2 regions of the Paenibacillus sp. FSL K6-1318 genome follow, and region 2 is predicted to be linked to the other one. Evidence: predicted binding sites of a transcription regulator. Region 2 holds the regulator's gene; the other holds the start of a gene.

Region 1 (9,010 bases), 1.4 Mb from region 2:
CCATGCTGAACCATCTGGATCAAAGTGAACTGAAGATGCTGGAAGAGGAAATTCCGGCAGGAAGACTTGCTCAACCTGATGAAATCTCATCACTGGTTTATTTTCTGGCCCTCCCTGAATCGGGTTATATCAATGGGCAGATTATCAGTCCAAATGGCGGTTGGTTAACGTAAAAAAGCAAAAAACTTGACTAGCTATGAACGAAACAGGTGAAAGTCGCCGAGATGCAGCCGTCTTCTCGATTATTTTCAAAATGCTCGTATATAAAATGTCTCGAAAGCACATATTACAACTGTTGATTTTAAATCTCATGCGACAGCTAAGGAGGATTTATCATGTCAACAGAAAAAACAGTGCTCTCCAGTTTTGACACATGGAAGAAGTTCCTGGGTGACCGCGTACTGCAAGCAGAGAAGATGGGGATGAGTGAAGATACCATCAACAAACTTGCGTATGAAATCGGTGACTTCCTCGATGAGAAAGTCGATCCGGCGAATCATTCCAACCGGGCATTGAAAGAACTATGGGATGTCGGCGATGCAGATGAGCGTCGTACGATTGCGTGCCTGATGGTCAAATTGGCCAAACAAAACGCATAAGATTTCAGATGAAGAGCTCCCGCAAGGGGGCTTTTCTCTAATGATTACAAACGGATTACAGAGCTGTTCTTGTAATTCATTTTCATTTTATATATCATTAACGTGACCCATTTTTAGAAGATGTCTCAGATTGTTGTCCAGTGGACACGTTCTGTTGCTGTCGAATAATGTGGAATAATGCATTACGGGGTGTTGAAATGGAATCTAAACAATGGTACATGGAATATAAAATACATAAGAACAGACCTGGTTTGTTAGGCGATATTGCCTCTATGCTGGGGATGCTTGAAGTAAATATATTGACCATTAACGGTGTAGAAGGCAAAACCCGAGGTATGCTACTTGAATCGGATGATGATGAGAAGATTCGTTTGCTTGGTGAAATGCTTGCCAAAGTAAACAGCATCACCGTATCGGCTTTGCGTCAACCTAAATTGGTGGATATTCTGGCCGTACGTCATGGCAGATACATTGACCGTGACTCGGATGATCGCAAGACATTTCGTTTTACACGAGATGAACTTGGGTTACTTGTGGACTTTTTGGGTGAAGTATTTAAGAGGGAAGGTAATCAGGTCATCGGCTTGCGCGGCATGCCTCGTGTTGGCAAGACGGAGTCCATCATTGCGGGTAGCGTATGTGCAATGAAGCGTTGGACGTTTGTTTCCTCGACACTTCTTCGTCAGACCATAAGGAGCCAGCTCTCCGAGGACGAATTGAACCCAAACAATGTGTTCATTATCGACGGTATTGTTAGCACCATCCGCTCCAGTGAGCGGCATTACAACCTGTTGCAGGATATTATGACCATGCCTAGCACCAAAGTTATTGAACATCCGGATATTTTTGTACAGGAATCCGAATATGATTTTAATGATTTTGATATTATTATTGAACTTCGCAACAATCCGAATGAAGAAATTATTTATGATACGTTTACGGCTAGCTACACCGATGAATTGTAAGGAACCGTACGGAATCATGGAATAGATTAGCAACAACTCAAGAGATAAACATAAGGAGGAGATGGCATGTCTGAACTGGGTCAGCAGTTAAGAGAGGCCCGGCTGCAAAAAGGGATGAGTCTTGACGATGTACAGGAAATGACAAAAATTCGCAAGAGGTATCTGGAGGCCATAGAAGCAGGAGACTACAAAGTGCTGCCGGGCAGCTTCTATGTGCGTGCTTTCATTAAAACCTATGCGGAGACCGTGGGACTGAACCCTGATGAGCTGCTGGAGGGACACAAAAAAGACGTACCGGCAGAAGAGGCGGAAGCAACAATGGAACCGGTTATTCAGAAGCGTTCCAGCCGTCCGGTTGAGCGTAGTAATCGATGGATGTCAGTTGCACTGATGTGGACATTCCCGATTCTGATTGTTGTTTTATTGTATGCTTACGTTGTGTTGAATAAGGATGATCCTGAGGATAACCAAGGGCTGGACTCGGTCAAAATTACAGACAGTCAACAGCAGCCTGAGGATAAACCGGATCAACCTGCAGACAACGGACAGGCGTCTAACCCTCCTGCGACGGATTCAGGCACTGATGAGGGTACTGGTGAAGGTGACGCTGGTGGTAACGGTGGTGGTGCGGACACTGAAGGACAGACGGATGGTCAAACTGATGGCCAAACAGACGGACAGACGGGTGAAGATCAGGAAGAACCGACAGACAATTCACCTTCTACTGTAACGGTTGCAGAAGATGGGAAATCCGGGAATATTACGAACTTCAAAGTCAACGGAAGTGCAGGTAAGCCTGTTACGGTTACGATCAAAGCAACAGGTCATAGCTGGCTGGAAGTGTACAAGGGCGAGAACTCCAGTGGAGAGAAGTTGGAATATGGTAATACAGCCGAAGGCGACAGCTTTACCTTTGAGCTGGATAGTGCAGGTATGTATATTAAGTCCGGTTACGCTGCAGCGACCACGATTGAGGTTGGTGGGCAAGTTGTAACGGATGGCAAGGCGACCAATCGGATCCGTCTGCAGCTTGGTGAAGATAGTGGCAGTACTGCTTCTTCTACAGGTGTTGAAAATGGATCTACGGACGGTACAGAGGGTACCACTGGCAGCGAATAACCGAGTCAACTGCAGGAGACAATAACGTTGTCTTAACTTGCAGTTAACTTTTGGTGAAGTGAGGTGGATGGCTATGACAGTCAGCTGGATCGTAACGGGTTTAGGGATCATTGTCAGCCTCCTGGGTTATTACCTGACTCCAAGTGCTTGGGGTTACGGAATATTGGGTTTTGGACTTGCACATGTGCTTCTGGGTGTGCTCGATATGTTCAGACAGCCCAACCGTAGCCGCTATTAGTTGGAAGCTGGACCAGCAAGCATTTTTGGCAACCACCTCAAGTGGAAACCAAAAATGCTTTTTTCTTTGTACAAAATGGCTTGAAATTAGACTTTTGCTTAAGGTATCCTCTATAATGTTACAGAACATACGATTAACTGAAAGGGTGACTGGTTTGAGTTCAGAAAATTCATTTGATATCGTGTCCAAAATGGACTTGCAAGAACTGACAAATGCCGTTACACAAACCGAGAAGGAAATTGGCACTCGTTATGACTTCAAGGGCAGCAAAAGCAGTCTGAAACTGGATAAGGATGCGTTAACGATCGTATCTGATGATGAGACCAAACTCAAGGCTGTCATTGATGTGCTGCAATCCAAAATGGCGAAGCGTGGTCTACCATTGAAAAACATTGATTATGCCAAAGTGGAGCCAGCGTCTTCTGGTACAGTCCGCCAGCGTTTGAATTTCAAACAGGGGATTGATCAGGACATCGCCAAGAAAATCAATATTCTTATTCGGGACTCCAAGATGAAAGTGAAGAGTCAGATTCAGGGAGACCAGCTGCGGGTAACTGGTAAGAGTAAAAATGATTTGCAAGCAGTAATGCAGCTGTTAAACGGTGCTAACCTGCCTCTGGATTTGCAATATACAAATTTCAAGTAATATGGCCTTTTTGTAGCAAAAGTGTTTTTTGACACGCTATTGGGCGTATATTATACTAAGTGTGCATTGCTGGCAGTCATGCATCAAGTCCAGTCCTCATCGTTTGCTGACTTTGTGAAAAGCAGTACATCTTCTGGAAGTCACCGGGACGTTTAAAGCGGTTTTGCTTTTGAGCGGTTGACTTTATTTTTTGCGTTTCTACATAGTGGGATCATGTTAATTTGGATTGACATTGAAACTGTACATTTCATGTTCCGGATGATGATAACGGGATTATGATGAATGTTTGGAGTAATGGAGGATATGAGGGAGGGCGTCTTGTGAATTTACCCAACCGGATTACGCTTGCACGAATTTGCTTAATCCCTTTTTTGATGGTGTTCCTGCTCGTGGATTTTCCATTTTATCCAGAGCCGCTTCAGCTTGGAAGCTTTTCGCTTCCGTATAATCAACTGATTGCTGCTGTTATTTTTATCATCGCTGCAAGCACAGATGGAATTGACGGATACCTTGCGCGGAAAAATAACATGGTTACCAATCTGGGAAAACTGCTTGATCCACTAGCAGACAAGCTGTTGGTTACTGCAGTATTGATCTCGCTTGTGGAGATGGGCAAGCTGGATTCCTGGATTGCAGTTGTTATTATTAGTCGTGAGTTTGCAGTTACCGGCTTGCGTCAAATTGCATTGCTGGATGGTTCGGTTGTCGCCGCCAGTGCATGGGGCAAGCTGAAAACGGTAGTGCAGATTGTGGCGATTGTGCTGTTGCTGTTGAACAATTTCCCGTTTTCATACACGGGTATTCACGTCGATATTATCGCGGTATGGGCAGCAGCGCTTATTACCATCTGGTCGGGTATCGATTACTTTATCAAAAACAAAAACCTGCTTCATTTAACAAAAGCATAATGGTTTGCTTTTAAAATGGGTAATCAAGAAGGAAGCATTGGGTCAGGGGCAATAGGAATTTATCCTATTGCCCTTTGATCACTCACCACGTGTACAGGAGGATGCTCAATGAAGGCAGAAATCATTGCAGTTGGCACAGAGCTGCTGCTTGGACAAATCGTCAATACCAATGCCAGATACCTATCCCGTGAATTGGCTGCGATGGGGATCGATGTATATTTCCAAACGGTGGTTGGGGACAACCTGAATCGGCTCAGTGAAGCCATTCGCATTGCGCAGGGCCGTGCAGACGTTATTTTATTTTCCGGCGGCATTGGGCCTACCCAAGATGATCTGACCAAGGATGCGCTTGCAGCTGTTCTTAACCGGAAATTGCATATCGATCGAATGGCTATGGACAAAATCGAGAGCTTTTTCAGAGATCGAAATGTCGATATGACAGAGAATAACCGACGTCAGGCGATCGTTATTGATGGCGGGACACCTCTGGCCAATGAAACAGGCCTTGCGGCAGGGAATGCAATCTCTGACAATGATAAATATTATGTGGTGATGCCTGGACCACCTAAAGAGCTAATCCCAATGTTTGAACAGGAAGTCAAGCCTTGGCTGTTCCAGCATGTACTCACAGAAGAGATGCCGATCTACTCCCGAATGCTCAAATTCGCAGGTATTGGTGAATCTGCTCTGGAGGATCGACTTCTGGACCTGATTGACGCGCAGACAGACCCTACGATTGCTCCTTACGCGAGCGAAGGCGAAGTTACAGTACGTGTCTCCACCAAGGCCGCGAGTGAGGGAGAGGCGAAGCTGAAGCTGGATGCGATGGAAGTCCAGATTCGGGAACGTTTGACAGAACATCTCTACGCGAACGAGGATGTGCCTATAGAGTACACCATTGTAACTATGATGTCTGACATGGGTCTGACGCTTAGCGCAGCGGAGAGCTGTACAGGAGGGCTTGTCATGCAAAGTCTGACTTCTGTACCCGGAAGTGCGTCGATGCTTAAAGGCGGAATTGTGTGTTACTCCAATGAAATTAAAGAAAAGCTGCTGAATGTGCCTCATGATTACCTGGAAGGTGAAGATGCACCTGGCGCGGTAAGTCCAGAGGTTGCTAAAGTGCTTGCTGAGCAGATCCGCATGATTGGCGATGCTGATTTTGGCCTGGCCGTTACCGGTGTAGCTGGACCGGGATATTCGGAACGCAAGCCACCTGGACTTGTCTTCATCGCTCTTGCTGAACGTGGAAAAGAGACGGAAATTCATGAGCTGCGCATCAATGGTAATCGTGAGACGGTTCGCATTCGTTCAGCTAAAGCGATTCTCTATCGCTTATGGCAAAAACTTGTGGCAATGGATTGATTAGTTAACCACATGGATTGCATTTGCAGTTCCAAGCAAGTATAATTAAGGAAGACGGAAGAACCGTAGAATTAGGCTTTGCAGCCTTGTTTACGGTTCTTTTTTCTGTTTAATGGAAAGTTTCTTTGAGGAAGAGGCGCCTCGGCCTTCACAAAAAAACGAATGTATGTTCGAAAAAAAGCTTGGCAAACGTGTTAAAACAAGGTATCATTATCTTATAAACAGTAAAGGGTGTGAGCTTATTGTCAGACCGTCGTGCCGCGCTTGATATGGCGCTCCGTCAAATAGAGAAGCAATTTGGTAAAGGATCCATCATGAAACTGGGTGAGTCCACTCATATGAACGTGGAAATTATTCCCAGTGGTTCCTTGGCTTTGGATATTGCATTAGGAACAGGCGGCTTGCCTAAAGGCCGTATTGTTGAAATATATGGACCTGAATCTTCAGGTAAAACAACTGTCGCATTGCATGCGATTGCTGAAGTACAACGTGTTGGTGGACAAGCAGCATTTATCGATGCCGAGCATGCTCTTGATCCTCAATATGCAAGCAAATTGGGTGTTAACATTGACGAATTGCTTCTATCTCAGCCAGATACGGGTGAGCAAGGGCTGGAAATTGCAGAAGCTCTTGTACGCAGTGGTGCAGTAGATATCGTCGTTATTGACTCCGTAGCTGCATTGGTTCCAAAAGCAGAGATTGAAGGCGAAATGGGTGATTCACACGTCGGTTTGCAAGCGCGTTTGATGTCTCAGGCGCTACGTAAATTGTCTGGTGCAATCAGCAAATCCAAAACAATTGCAATCTTCATCAACCAGCTTCGTGAGAAAGTCGGCGTTATGTTTGGTAACCCGGAAACAACACCTGGTGGTCGTGCTCTGAAGTTTTATTCCACAGTACGTCTGGATGTACGTCGTATTGAGAGTATCAAATCAGGCAATGACATGATTGGTAACCGTACTCGTATTAAAGTTGTGAAAAACAAAGTAGCACCTCCGTTTAAACAAGCGGAAGTGGATATCATGTATGGTGAGGGTATCTCGAGAGAAGGCAGTATCATTGACATTGGTACAGAGCTGGACATCGTTAATAAAAGTGGTGCATGGTACTCATACGAAGGCGAGCGTTTAGGACAAGGACGTGAGAACGCGAAGCAGTTCATGAAAGAGCATAAAGACATTGCTGAAATCATTGAACAAAAGATTCGTGTAGCTAGTAACTTGACTACTGCAGTTCCTGCGCCAACTAGTGAAGAGCAACAAAAAGAAGCAGAAGAAGAACAAGAACTGTTTGAAATCAACGAGTAATCCTCCCAAACCCTCCCTTGTGGGGAGGGCCCGGAGGGCGTTGCCCTCTGGACTCCGTAAACTTGCCTGATTGAGTTTGGCTCGATCTGGATAAGGAATTATGGTGGGAGTGCTCTCGCTGTCCAACAGCCCCTGTCCCAGTGGACAGGGGCTGTTGGCACGCTGACTGTCAGAGGTGACTGTGGAGATAAAGGCCGGGCTGAGTTCCCGGCCTTTTGTGTTAGCGTCCGCTGTCTTCTGTTAAGATGCGCTTAGTGTAGTTAGCATGAAAATGTGTTATGAAAGGGGAGACCTGAATGGATCAACATGACGAGGATTTATATGAAGAAGCAGAACGGGACGGCCTCTCCCAATTTCCGGATAATGAAGAACTTACGATTACACGGGTAGAACGCACGAAGAGTAGGCAAGCTCGTTATCGAATTACTTTTGGCATCCACTCCATTACGGTTCTTGAAGATGTGATGATTAAATACAGGATGACGCAAGGTAATACGTTTATGAAGAAGGATCTGGAGGAAATCATCGTAGCGGACGAGCGGCAGCGGACGTATGCACAGTCTCTGCGCTTTCTGGAGCATAAGCCGCGTACACGTCATGAATTAAGTCAGAAACTTCGTCAGAAGGAGTTTGCCGCACCTTTGATTGAAGAGGCGCTGGATCGGCTTGAGCGGGAGAACCTGGTGGATGACGATCTATTTGCGAAGGAATGGACAAGACAGCGTATGGAGGGCAAGCGGAAGGGAAAACTGTGGATAAGGCAAGAGCTGCGTCAAAAGGGCATTGCCAATGATCTCATTGTTGAAGCACTGGAAGGTGTAAGTGCGGATGCGGAATTTGAGACTGCTTTGAGCGCCGGACGCAAAAAATGGAATCAGGTCAAAGGGGACGTCAAAGAGAAGAAACATAAAACGCTTCCCTTCCTGATGAGACGTGGTTTTTCAATGGATATGGTGCGCCGGGTCGTGAATTGTTTAATTGAAGAAGATGAGGCTGTGGACCCTGAAGATGACGAAGCGTTGTTATGGGATTAGCAGACTGGAGTCTCTATACTGCATTCTCTTGACAATTTCTTTCGTCAAATACTAAAATGGACATGAGTCTGTAAGAAATGGACAACCCTTTTTCCTTCCAAAAAAGCGGTTTCGGTTTCTTAAGATTTATACCATTCTTAATTATGGGTTCGCTGGAAACAGTGAATAGTACGTGGAAACATGTACATGTGAAATGAAAATCGGCGGGGGATCGCCGTGAGTATTCGTTATTCCCAAAAATATGTAAGGTTTGAAAACTGCAAATTGACCCAAGGAATGCCTTGGAGGAACCAACGAGGAGGTGAACAGTATGGAAATTGCAATCACGATCGCTCTCGTTGCAGCCGCGCTATTCATTGGGTTCGGAGTAGGATATTTTATTCGCAAATCTCTTGCAGAGGCTAAAATCTCTAGTGCGGAACAAGCTGCCGTACAAATCGTGGAGAACGCGAAGAAAGAGGCAGAAGCACTGAAGAAAGAAACGGTGCTGGAAGCGAAGGATGAAATTCATCGCATTCGCGCCGAGGCTGAAAAAGACACTCGTGAACGTCGGAATGAAATTCAACGACAAGAAAGACGATTGTTGCAAAAAGAAGAGTCGCTGGATAAAAAATTGGAATCACTCGAACGTAAAGAAGAGCAAGTGGCTAACAAAGAGAAACGAATTGATGAGACACAACAGCAGATCGAAATGATCTACAAAAACCAGGTGACGGAGCTGGAACGTATATCCAACCTCACTATGGAAGACGCACGCAGTATCATACTGTCCAACGTAGAACAGGAAGTTCGTCATGAGACGGCTCAAATGATCAAGGACATTGAACAA
Region 2 (9,010 bases):
AGCAGCGATGTTCAACGTACTATTGAATTGGAATCGGTCCGAAAATGGAACGGAATCTGGATAGATCTCTTTCAGTTTTTTGGCTGCATCATACAATTCGTCCCATGTGGTCGGGATGGCGATGTTATTTTCCTCAAAGACATCCGTTCTTACAAGCAGTGTATAATCCGGCCATACTTCTTCATGCAGACCTGGAAGTACATAGTACTTTCCATCTTCCTGTCGAAGTCCTTCGAGTTCATCTTCCAAACCCCATTTCTCCACTTTATCCTTGAAGTTTGGCATCAAATCAATGTAATCGCTAATCGGCAAGATCGCACCGGAAGATACAAATGCAGACTCTTCACCTGGATACGTTTTAGGAATAACCAGTGGTGCATCACCAGAGCTAATCAACAGAGATCTCTTCTGAGAATAATCGCTCATCGGTACAATCGTTGGCTCAAGCGTAACACCCGTCAGTTCGGTAATTTTATCAAAAAGCAACCAGTCTTTTTTATATGGATAACTAGGTTGATCACTATAAAGTATGGAGAGATTAAACGGCTCAGTCGCCTTGAATGTATCTCCTACATTGTACGTCTCCATTGCAGCGTTGGTCTGAACCTCTGTGACGTCACCTCCAGCACCAGTACCGCTACTACATGCAGCCAGAACGACGGTCATCATTGTTGCCAAAACCATTTTACCGACAAACTTACGTGGCTTTTGATTCATTTAGGTTATCCCCCTGAATTTGGTTTAGGTTGACCTTGCCTTAAAACTGTTAAACAATCTCTAAATGTTAATCATGTGAATCATTCTGGTTACTGTGCATTACTGTTTGACAGACCCCAACATGATACCGGTTACAAAGTATCTTTGCACAAATGGATAGATGGTGAGTATCGGCAAGATGGTTAATACCATCGTTACTGACTTAATATTGGCAGCAATCTGTGTCAGGTTATCAGCTGAGGTTGCACCGGCAGATGCCCCGCTTGTCGCTCCAGCAATCATATTGCGCAAATAAATGGTGACCGGGAACAGTTCTTTTTTGTCCAAATACAGAAAGGCTGGGAACCAGGAATTCCAATGACCCACTGCGTAGAACAGCACCATGGTTGCCATAACGGCTTTACTCAGCGGCAAGATAATGCGTAACAAGATTCCGTAGGTGTTCAACCCATCAATGGAGGCAGCTTCCTCCAGTTCTTCAGGCATATTTTCAAAAAATGACTTCATGATCAACATGTTGTATATGCTAATTGCGCCAGGAACAACAAGCGCCCACATGGTGTTATTGAATCCAAGGGAATTAATCAAGACATAGTTTGGAATCAATCCACCACTGAAGAACATCGTGAACACGGCGAACATTGTCAAAAACTTGCGGCCCATCAACCTCTTTTTGGATAAGGCATAGGCGAAGATAGTTGTCATGAACATCGAAATCAACGTACCTACCACGGTGTAAATAATCGTATTTTTATAATTGGTCCAAAACATACTGTCACGTGAGATGGTCTTGTATGTCTCCACATTGAATCCTCTTGGGAACAAACTTACTTTGCCTGAGTTAATGTAGGACTCACTACTGAAGGATTGTGCTACGACATTCAAAAATGGATAGAGCGTTATAAATACCACGAACAGCAGAAAGATGACATTAAATACTTTAAATACCTTGTAAGATCTGGATTCCTGCATGGTGCTCCTCCTTTACCATAAGCTTCTTTGTGTCAGTCTGCGTGAAATGGCATTTACGGAGAACACCAGAATCAGACCGATCAGCGATTCGAACAAGCCAATTGCGGTAGCATAACTGAAGTTACTGGATTCCAGTCCGACCCGATACAGGTAAGTGGAGATCACATCAGATGTCTCGTAGATAAGCGGATTGTACAAGAGTAAGATTTTTTCAAATCCAACAGCCAGGAAATTACCCATGTTCAAAATCAACAACGTAACAATCGTTGGCAAGATTCCTGGAATCGTTACGTGAATCGTTTGCTTCCAGCGATTGGCACCATCAATACGTGCGGCTTCATACAAAGAATCATCAATGGTTGTCAGTGCGGCGAGATACAGTATCGCTCCCCAACCCATACCCTGCCATACCTCTGACGTGATATAGATTGTTCTGAACCACTCAGCCCGCTGCATAAAAGGAATATTGTCTCCAGTGAAGAAAGCCACCAGTCCATTAATGGAACCATTCACTGCTGTCAGCTGCAGGATCATACCCGCAACGATAACGATGGACAGGAAGTGAGGCAGATAAGACGCGGTCTGTACAAACTTTTTGAATCGTTTACTCTTCACTTCGTTAAGCATCAAGGCAAAAATGATGGGAACCGGGAATGTAAAGAGCAACGCGAGTCCGCCCAACATCAGTGTATTACCGAATACTCTCCAGAAGGTAGGGTCTTCAATAAACATTTTGAAGTATCTTAATCCAACCCATGTTTCTCCAAATATACTGCCCCCCGGAACAAAACGTCTGAAGGCAATCACATTACCAATCATCGGTCCATATTTAAAAATAATGAGGTAGATGATGGGAAGGATTAATAGTGAATACAGCTGCCAGTCTTTGCGGAACAAGGTTGCTGCGGTTCGTAGTCTGCTCTCTTTACGTAAAGATGTCATGGTTAGTGTTGTTTTAGCGGTTTCCGACTCCATGTGTTTTCACTCCGATCCAGGACTTGATAGGTAAAAACGAATTCATGTACAACTCCCATCGCTTCTTCTTTTTGTAGAAGACAACCAATCCCTCAACTTCACCCCCACTGCGAAATAGATAGTAGCTAAATGTAAGCGATGTCATTTTAATATGTTATGTAGAATCACACAATCCAAAGTGCTTCACATCATTCATTAGCACTTAATAGGTGGTATGATCTCCAAATCAAAATAAGGTGTTTAAAAGCATTTGAAGCGCTTACAATACGTCGAAAATAATAAGCAACAACTCCTGCTTCCATTCAAATGAATTAAGTCAAAAGAAATTGCTTTAGGAACAATCTAAATGCTAGTCATACTAGTATGTTAGTTATATTCTAATCCAGCTTCCCCCTAATTTCAATAACTTTTAGCAAATAAAATTGATATCTCATTTAACAAGGTAAATTAGCCAACCTACCCAAATAAAAAACATTGGTAACTTCACGAACGACATCATCGTTCATTGAAGCTTCCAATGTTTCAGGGTGCTGAGGAAAGATGTTATAGCTGATCTGCTCAGAAATTAGCTATAAGCTGATCCAGTTCAGATAAATGCGTTATTTCATGGTCAGGCGCATACGTTTCATTGTTGGTCTTATGCTCACGGTTAATCCATACGGATTGGATGCCAGATGATAAAGCACCACGAATATCAGTCGTCAACTTGTCTCCAACCATCATGCTCTCTTCAGGTTTAACACCCAGTTTACTCAAAGCATGTTCAAATATGGAGGGATCCGGCTTTCCTTTTCCAAAGTTACCCGAGATAATAATCTCATCAAAGAAAGGAGTCAATTCAGGCACACCGTCCAACTTCTCTTGTTGCAAAGCAGGACAACCGTTCGTTAACAACAAAAGTTTGTACTTTCCTTGCAACTTACGCAAGGTATCCATCGTTTCTTCGTACACATGGGGTCTGGATCTCCGTTCTACTCCAAACTGCGAGGCAAGCTGTTCAGCAAGATCTTCCCGATCTACACCCAACTTCAACAAGCCACGACGCCAGGATTCTTTACGGTAAACAGGAGCAAGCTGTTCCAACTGACGGAACTCAGGTTGATCCCCACCAGTAAAGTTAGCCCATAGGCCTTCAAACGGATTGATTCCAATCATTTTGGTAAAAGGAAAGGTCTCATATGATTCATACAGTCCACGTGCCTCGTTACGAACGGCTTCTTCAAGTTCTTCCGGTTTAACCCCAGTCTCTTGCGCTGCGATTAGACAAGTCTCATGAAAAGCTTCTCGAACACTACGCTCATCCCATAATAAAGTATCATCTAGGTCGAACAAAATCGCTTTTAACGCCATTCCGATCATCTACCCCTTTATGCAATAATTACTTTTCGACGGTTTCCACGGTGATCTGGTGTGCTTTTGCAAACTTCAACAAACGTTCTGCAATCGCATCTGTATCGTAGCGGTTCAATAACTTGGTAAACACCCATCTTTTACCCCGACTGTTATGTTCGATAACAATTGTACCTGGTTCAATTCTGAATTTGACGATATCGTCAACTCCGATTGAACGTTCACGGTTACCCTTCGTCGTAATAATCCGATTACTGCTAATCTTGATGTACGGACGACGAAGCATGAAGATGACTGCCAAAAATACGTAAAGCAGCATGGTCACCCAGTCCCAAGTTGTCATTGGAGCTTGTACAAGAAATGTGCTCATAAACAGATACAAAAAGGCGAGACCGATCAAAAATATAGGGAACAACAGGCTGCGTCCTTTAAAAACTTCTTCACCTGGTGTACCTGTAATTGGTTGACCACTTTTTTTGCGTTGCTGATTTAACTGCTTGGAATTTTTCTTAACCGTTCTCTCGAACGAACGCGACATGAGAATCCCCCTTATGTGTCTTTGTATCGGCTTACATAACTGTAAACCAACATTTCCCCCTATAAATTGCACACTCAAAATAACAGGAAGAAACCTAAATATCATAAATGATATCATTAGGTTTCGTTAGTGTTTGAGTTTGCCTTGGTGGCCTTTGTCATTCTCATCATCAACAATCTCAATGGTATCCAGTTGCTGTCTGAAATTGCTGCGAATATTACTCAAATAAATCTCTCTTAGCTCGGCACGTTCAGCAAGTTCTTCCTCCGACAAACCAGTGGACTTTTGCTTACGAGCCAATTCGTTAATGCGTGCTACCAGACTATCTATATCCAAGCTTGTCCCCTCCAAAAATACAAAGTCATATTAACTTTGCCATGATAAAGGCAGCTTGTCAAGCTGACACGCACTAACACGCATTGATGTGCATTTTATTCTGAAAATTGCGGTAGAGCTAATACTTGTCCCACTTGGATCGAAGTCGTCTGAAGTTGATTCACTTTCTTAATTGCTTCTATATAAATACGTGTATCCATATTCGTCGGTTTATGTTCCAAAGAAATACTCCATAATGTTTCCCCTTGTGAAACGGCTATCTTTCCTCCGGGAAGCACATCATTTTCATTGCCAGCAAATACAGTTAAAACGGTGCTGCATCCAATAAATATAATTAAAGAGGTAATCACAATCTTTAACATCCATGAAGAAATTTTGAAACGCGCTAAAACCTTCTTGTAGTTCCCTATGTTAGACTTCACCAGTTCCGAATTCATCGGTTCATAAATGCTTTGATAAGTAGAATATCTCATTAAATACCCGCCTCCAAACGTTTGTTCCTATCTGTTGGAATCAATATAACACGAACGTTTGTTTTGTTCAATAGGTTTTTAGAACAATTGTTCGCTTCTTTTTCGAAGGCGAAATATCTGAATTGAAGTCCAATTACAAAGCATTTGCAGTATTATGCTCCGACTTTTGGACAAATTCTGTTCTGAAAGTTAAAAAACACTGATTTAATGGCATTTTATTTAGAACTTATGTTTGTACGAACGGAGGTTCTATGTTATAATTTTCCCAAACGTTACTAAAATGGGGTTGATACGGTATGTCGAAGATATCCAGCAGGCAGCAGGCTATTCTGGAGTTTATACGAAATGAAGTCCGGTTGAAGGGGTATCCTCCTTCCGTACGGGAAATTGGTGAAGCGGTTGGACTGGCTTCCAGCTCAACAGTGCATGGACATTTGGATCGTTTGGAGAAAAAAGGTTTGATCCGACGCGACCCTACCAAGCCAAGAGCCATTGAGCTTTTGAGCCAGGAAGAATCGGAGCATTCTCATCAATTTGCTCATAGCGTTGCACGTATTCCTGTCGTTGGTAAGGTTACAGCGGGTGTTCCAATCACTGCAACCGAGAACATTGAAGACTACTTCCCTCTTCCTACGCATTATGTAGGCGAACAGAAAGTGTTCATGCTTTCGGTAGTCGGAGATAGTATGGTGGAAGCCGGAATCGTTAACGGAGATTACGTTATTGTCCGTCAACAGCAAACTGCTGATAACGGTGATATCGTCGTTGCAATGACTGAAGACGATGAAGCTACAGTGAAAACGTTCTATAAAGAGAAAGATCATATTCGCCTTCAACCGGAGAATGCGACCTTCGAACCTTTACGTTTGAAACACGTTAGTATTCTGGGTAAAGTCATTGGCCTTTTCCGAGATATTCATTAATATTTAACATGAGTAACAAAACTAGATGTAATGCAATAAATACGAAAAGAGGTTGTCCTGATGAATAGGACAACCTCTTTTTTCATGTTTATGTTGTTTTATCGGCTAATTATTCACTACGTTTCAGAACACTCTTATGATGCGAGAACACATCAAAGCTCTGTTGACCGTGATATGAGCCCATACCGCTCTCTCCTACACCACCAAACGGGAGATAGTGTGAAGTCATATGAGAAAGAGTGTCATTAATACATCCACCACCGAAGGACACTTGATTCAGAACCTGTTCCTGAAGTTGCTCATCCTGTGTGAAGAGATATAGTGCCAATGGTTTTGGCCGGCGAACAATCTCATCCAGCATCGGGTTGAGGTCACTGTACGTAAATACAGGAAGAATCGGACCGAAGATCTCTTCTTGCATGACAGGTGATTCCCAGTTCACATTTCCAAGTACAGTCGGCTCAATAAGCAACTGCTCACGTACAGAACGTCCACCTATCAGAGTTTTACCATCTGTGAGGAATTTCGATAACCGATCGAAGTTACGTGCGTTGACAATATGCGGGAAATCAGCGTTCTGGAGCACATCATCTCCAAATTTATCTTTGATCTCTGCGCTAATCAAATTGATCAATTCATCATGAACTTGTTCATGCACAAGCAAGTAATCCGGAGCAACGCATGTTTGCCCTGCATTCAGGAACTTACCACGAACAATACGCTGGGCCACCAGCTTCAGATCTGCATCGCTATGGACAATAGCAGGGCTCTTGCCGCCCAACTCAAGAGTTACAGGAGTCAAGTGCTCCGCAGCTGCCTTCATAACAATGCGACCAACACCTGTGCTGCCTGTGAAGAAAATATAATCAAACTTCTCTTTCAACAATGCTGTGCTGGCCTCAACCTCCCCTTCCATAACTGCAATATACTCCTGAGGGAAGATCTCCTGAATCAGATCATACGTCAGACGAGATACGGCTGGGGTTAATTCAGATGGCTTGATAACTGCACAGTTACCGGCTGCAATTGCTCCAATCAGTGGACCGAAGGCGAGTTGGAAGGGATAGTTCCAAGGCGCTATAATAAGCGCCACTCCGTATGGTTCCGGGTAAATGGTGCTCACCCCATCCGGCATAGCCGAATTGGTTGGGACTTGTCTTGGGGCAGCCCATTCCTGCAAGTGCTCTAATGCGAAATCCAATTCACCCAACACAATGCGAATCTCGGAACCGTAAGCTTCTGCCTCAGATTTATTCAGATCAGCCCGAAGTGCATCTTGAATCCGTTGCTGATACTTTTCGATTCCTTTTCTAAGCTGTTGAAGCGCATTAATCCGATGCTCGATATTTTTAGTTTGACCTGTATAAAAAAATGCACGTTGTTCTGTCACCAGTTGTTTTGCCTGATCCATATTAACATCTCCAATTAATTATTTAAAATTAAATTGTTCAAAATTTAATTAAAGTATACCTCTTCTATATGAAACTTTCAACATACAAATGAAACATCCATTTGTATGTATTTGGACGATGTTTGCAATTTTAAATGTGTGAATGCTAGTATTCCTTTCTCGTGGCTATCAGAATTTCTAAGGAAGTTTGATTTAAATTTTTTGGCCTCAGACAGTTTAACATTAATGAAAAGTGAGTTTTGCGATTATCTAAATCGACGAACGAATGTGTTTGTTATAAAGGTAAGCCTTGGTCACAGATAAACACAAAAATGTTACGTGGGCAAATGAAGAAAAATCAGGGGATATGTTTTGACAATTTGCTTTCAAATGATTTATCCATTCCCGGCCACAACTTCACAACGAGCAGATTTTAATCCAACAACTACTCCTGAGAGCGGTCTTAGAAGAAAGAGTTACATAATATCAAATCAACTTGTACTACTTCTATATAAAAGAGTCATCTAGTATTTCACTGATCCGCTGCATTTCATGATGGTCCAAATCTGTTTAGAGTGCTGTGTCAGACTTATCATCCCAATGTATGTATTCAGCAGCCACAAGAGCGTCCAGAGCAACCATGACGTCTGGCTTATACTTACCCGTTTTGACAGTCAGTTCGTGGATTGTGGGAAACCGCCGCCGCCCACCTTTGTAGTTGTACAAGATCCGCAATACCTTACGTTGATAATCCGATAGCATTTAATCACCTCGTGTACATTATATAAGAACATATGTTCTTTTCGCAACAAGAAAAAAGCCCCATCAGTTTAAATCCAAATAATGAGGCTTCATTTTAAATTGTTAAATATCAAGCCATTCCTTAAAACTCACTTTTTCTTCATCAATATTTTTACAAGCGAGCAAAGGCATCCATTCCCAAAAGTAATTACCGTTACTACGAATAAAATATTCTAGTAATTCTTCAAAATTAAGACCCATATAATCAAATTCTGAACCAGATGAATTTAAAAATAAGTTCCTATCATCTTTCTTGGGGTCAAGAAAAATAGTCCCCCCTGCATACTTTATCAATGGGAATAATCCAGGGACCACATCTGGAGTATAGAAATCGGCTTCTTCATCCATTTCGCTTAGGCTATAAACAATGAGCGATTCGCCATCCCCAGTATCAAACAATGTGGCACCGTTACTAATCTTCAGAAATTCAACGATGTCGCGGGAAAGCTTAATAGCATGTTTATTTTCAAGCTTTTGAATATCTTCTTGAAGAGAAGGTTTGTTAAAAACAAAGTTCGCTTCATAAAGTTCCCCA

What was found. The regulator LexA, encoded in region 2, represses DNA repair genes until DNA is damaged. The targets are predictions, from matches to a motif close to CGAACATATGTTCG.
Region 1: recA (recombinase RecA) is a predicted target of LexA. The motif match lies at 6,000-6,013, and genes of this name have one in related genera.

The regions. Positions count from the first base shown of each region.
Region 1 covers NZ_CP150270.1:2,503,709-2,512,718, forward strand. Annotated here, with positions in the region: gene fabG (3-oxoacyl-ACP reductase FabG) at 1-173, shown strand, start outside; gene NYE45_RS11200 (DUF3243 domain-containing protein) at 336-599, shown strand; gene NYE45_RS11205 (DUF3388 domain-containing protein) at 797-1,564, shown strand; gene NYE45_RS11210 (RodZ family helix-turn-helix domain-containing protein) at 1,631-2,683, shown strand; gene NYE45_RS11215 (hypothetical protein) at 2,757-2,921, shown strand; gene NYE45_RS11220 (YajQ family cyclic di-GMP-binding protein) at 3,076-3,567, shown strand; gene pgsA (CDP-diacylglycerol--glycerol-3-phosphate 3-phosphatidyltransferase) at 3,888-4,475, shown strand; gene NYE45_RS11230 (competence/damage-inducible protein A) at 4,584-5,840, shown strand; gene recA (recombinase RecA) at 6,083-7,147, shown strand; gene NYE45_RS11240 (regulatory protein RecX) at 7,444-8,181, shown strand; gene rny (ribonuclease Y) at 8,492-9,010, shown strand, end outside.
Region 2 covers NZ_CP150270.1:3,933,337-3,942,346, forward strand. Annotated here, with positions in the region: gene NYE45_RS17225 (extracellular solute-binding protein) at 1-717, opposite strand, end outside; gene NYE45_RS17230 (carbohydrate ABC transporter permease) at 817-1,689, opposite strand; gene NYE45_RS17235 (ABC transporter permease subunit) at 1,702-2,664, opposite strand; gene NYE45_RS17240 (HAD family hydrolase) at 3,223-4,014, opposite strand; gene NYE45_RS17245 (hypothetical protein) at 4,043-4,552, opposite strand; gene NYE45_RS17250 (DUF896 domain-containing protein) at 4,679-4,888, opposite strand; gene NYE45_RS17255 (LysM peptidoglycan-binding domain-containing protein) at 4,984-5,361, opposite strand; gene lexA (transcriptional repressor LexA) at 5,658-6,284, shown strand; gene NYE45_RS17265 (aldehyde dehydrogenase) at 6,394-7,695, opposite strand; gene NYE45_RS17270 (hypothetical protein) at 8,245-8,436, opposite strand; gene NYE45_RS17275 (SMI1/KNR4 family protein) at 8,539-9,010, opposite strand, start outside.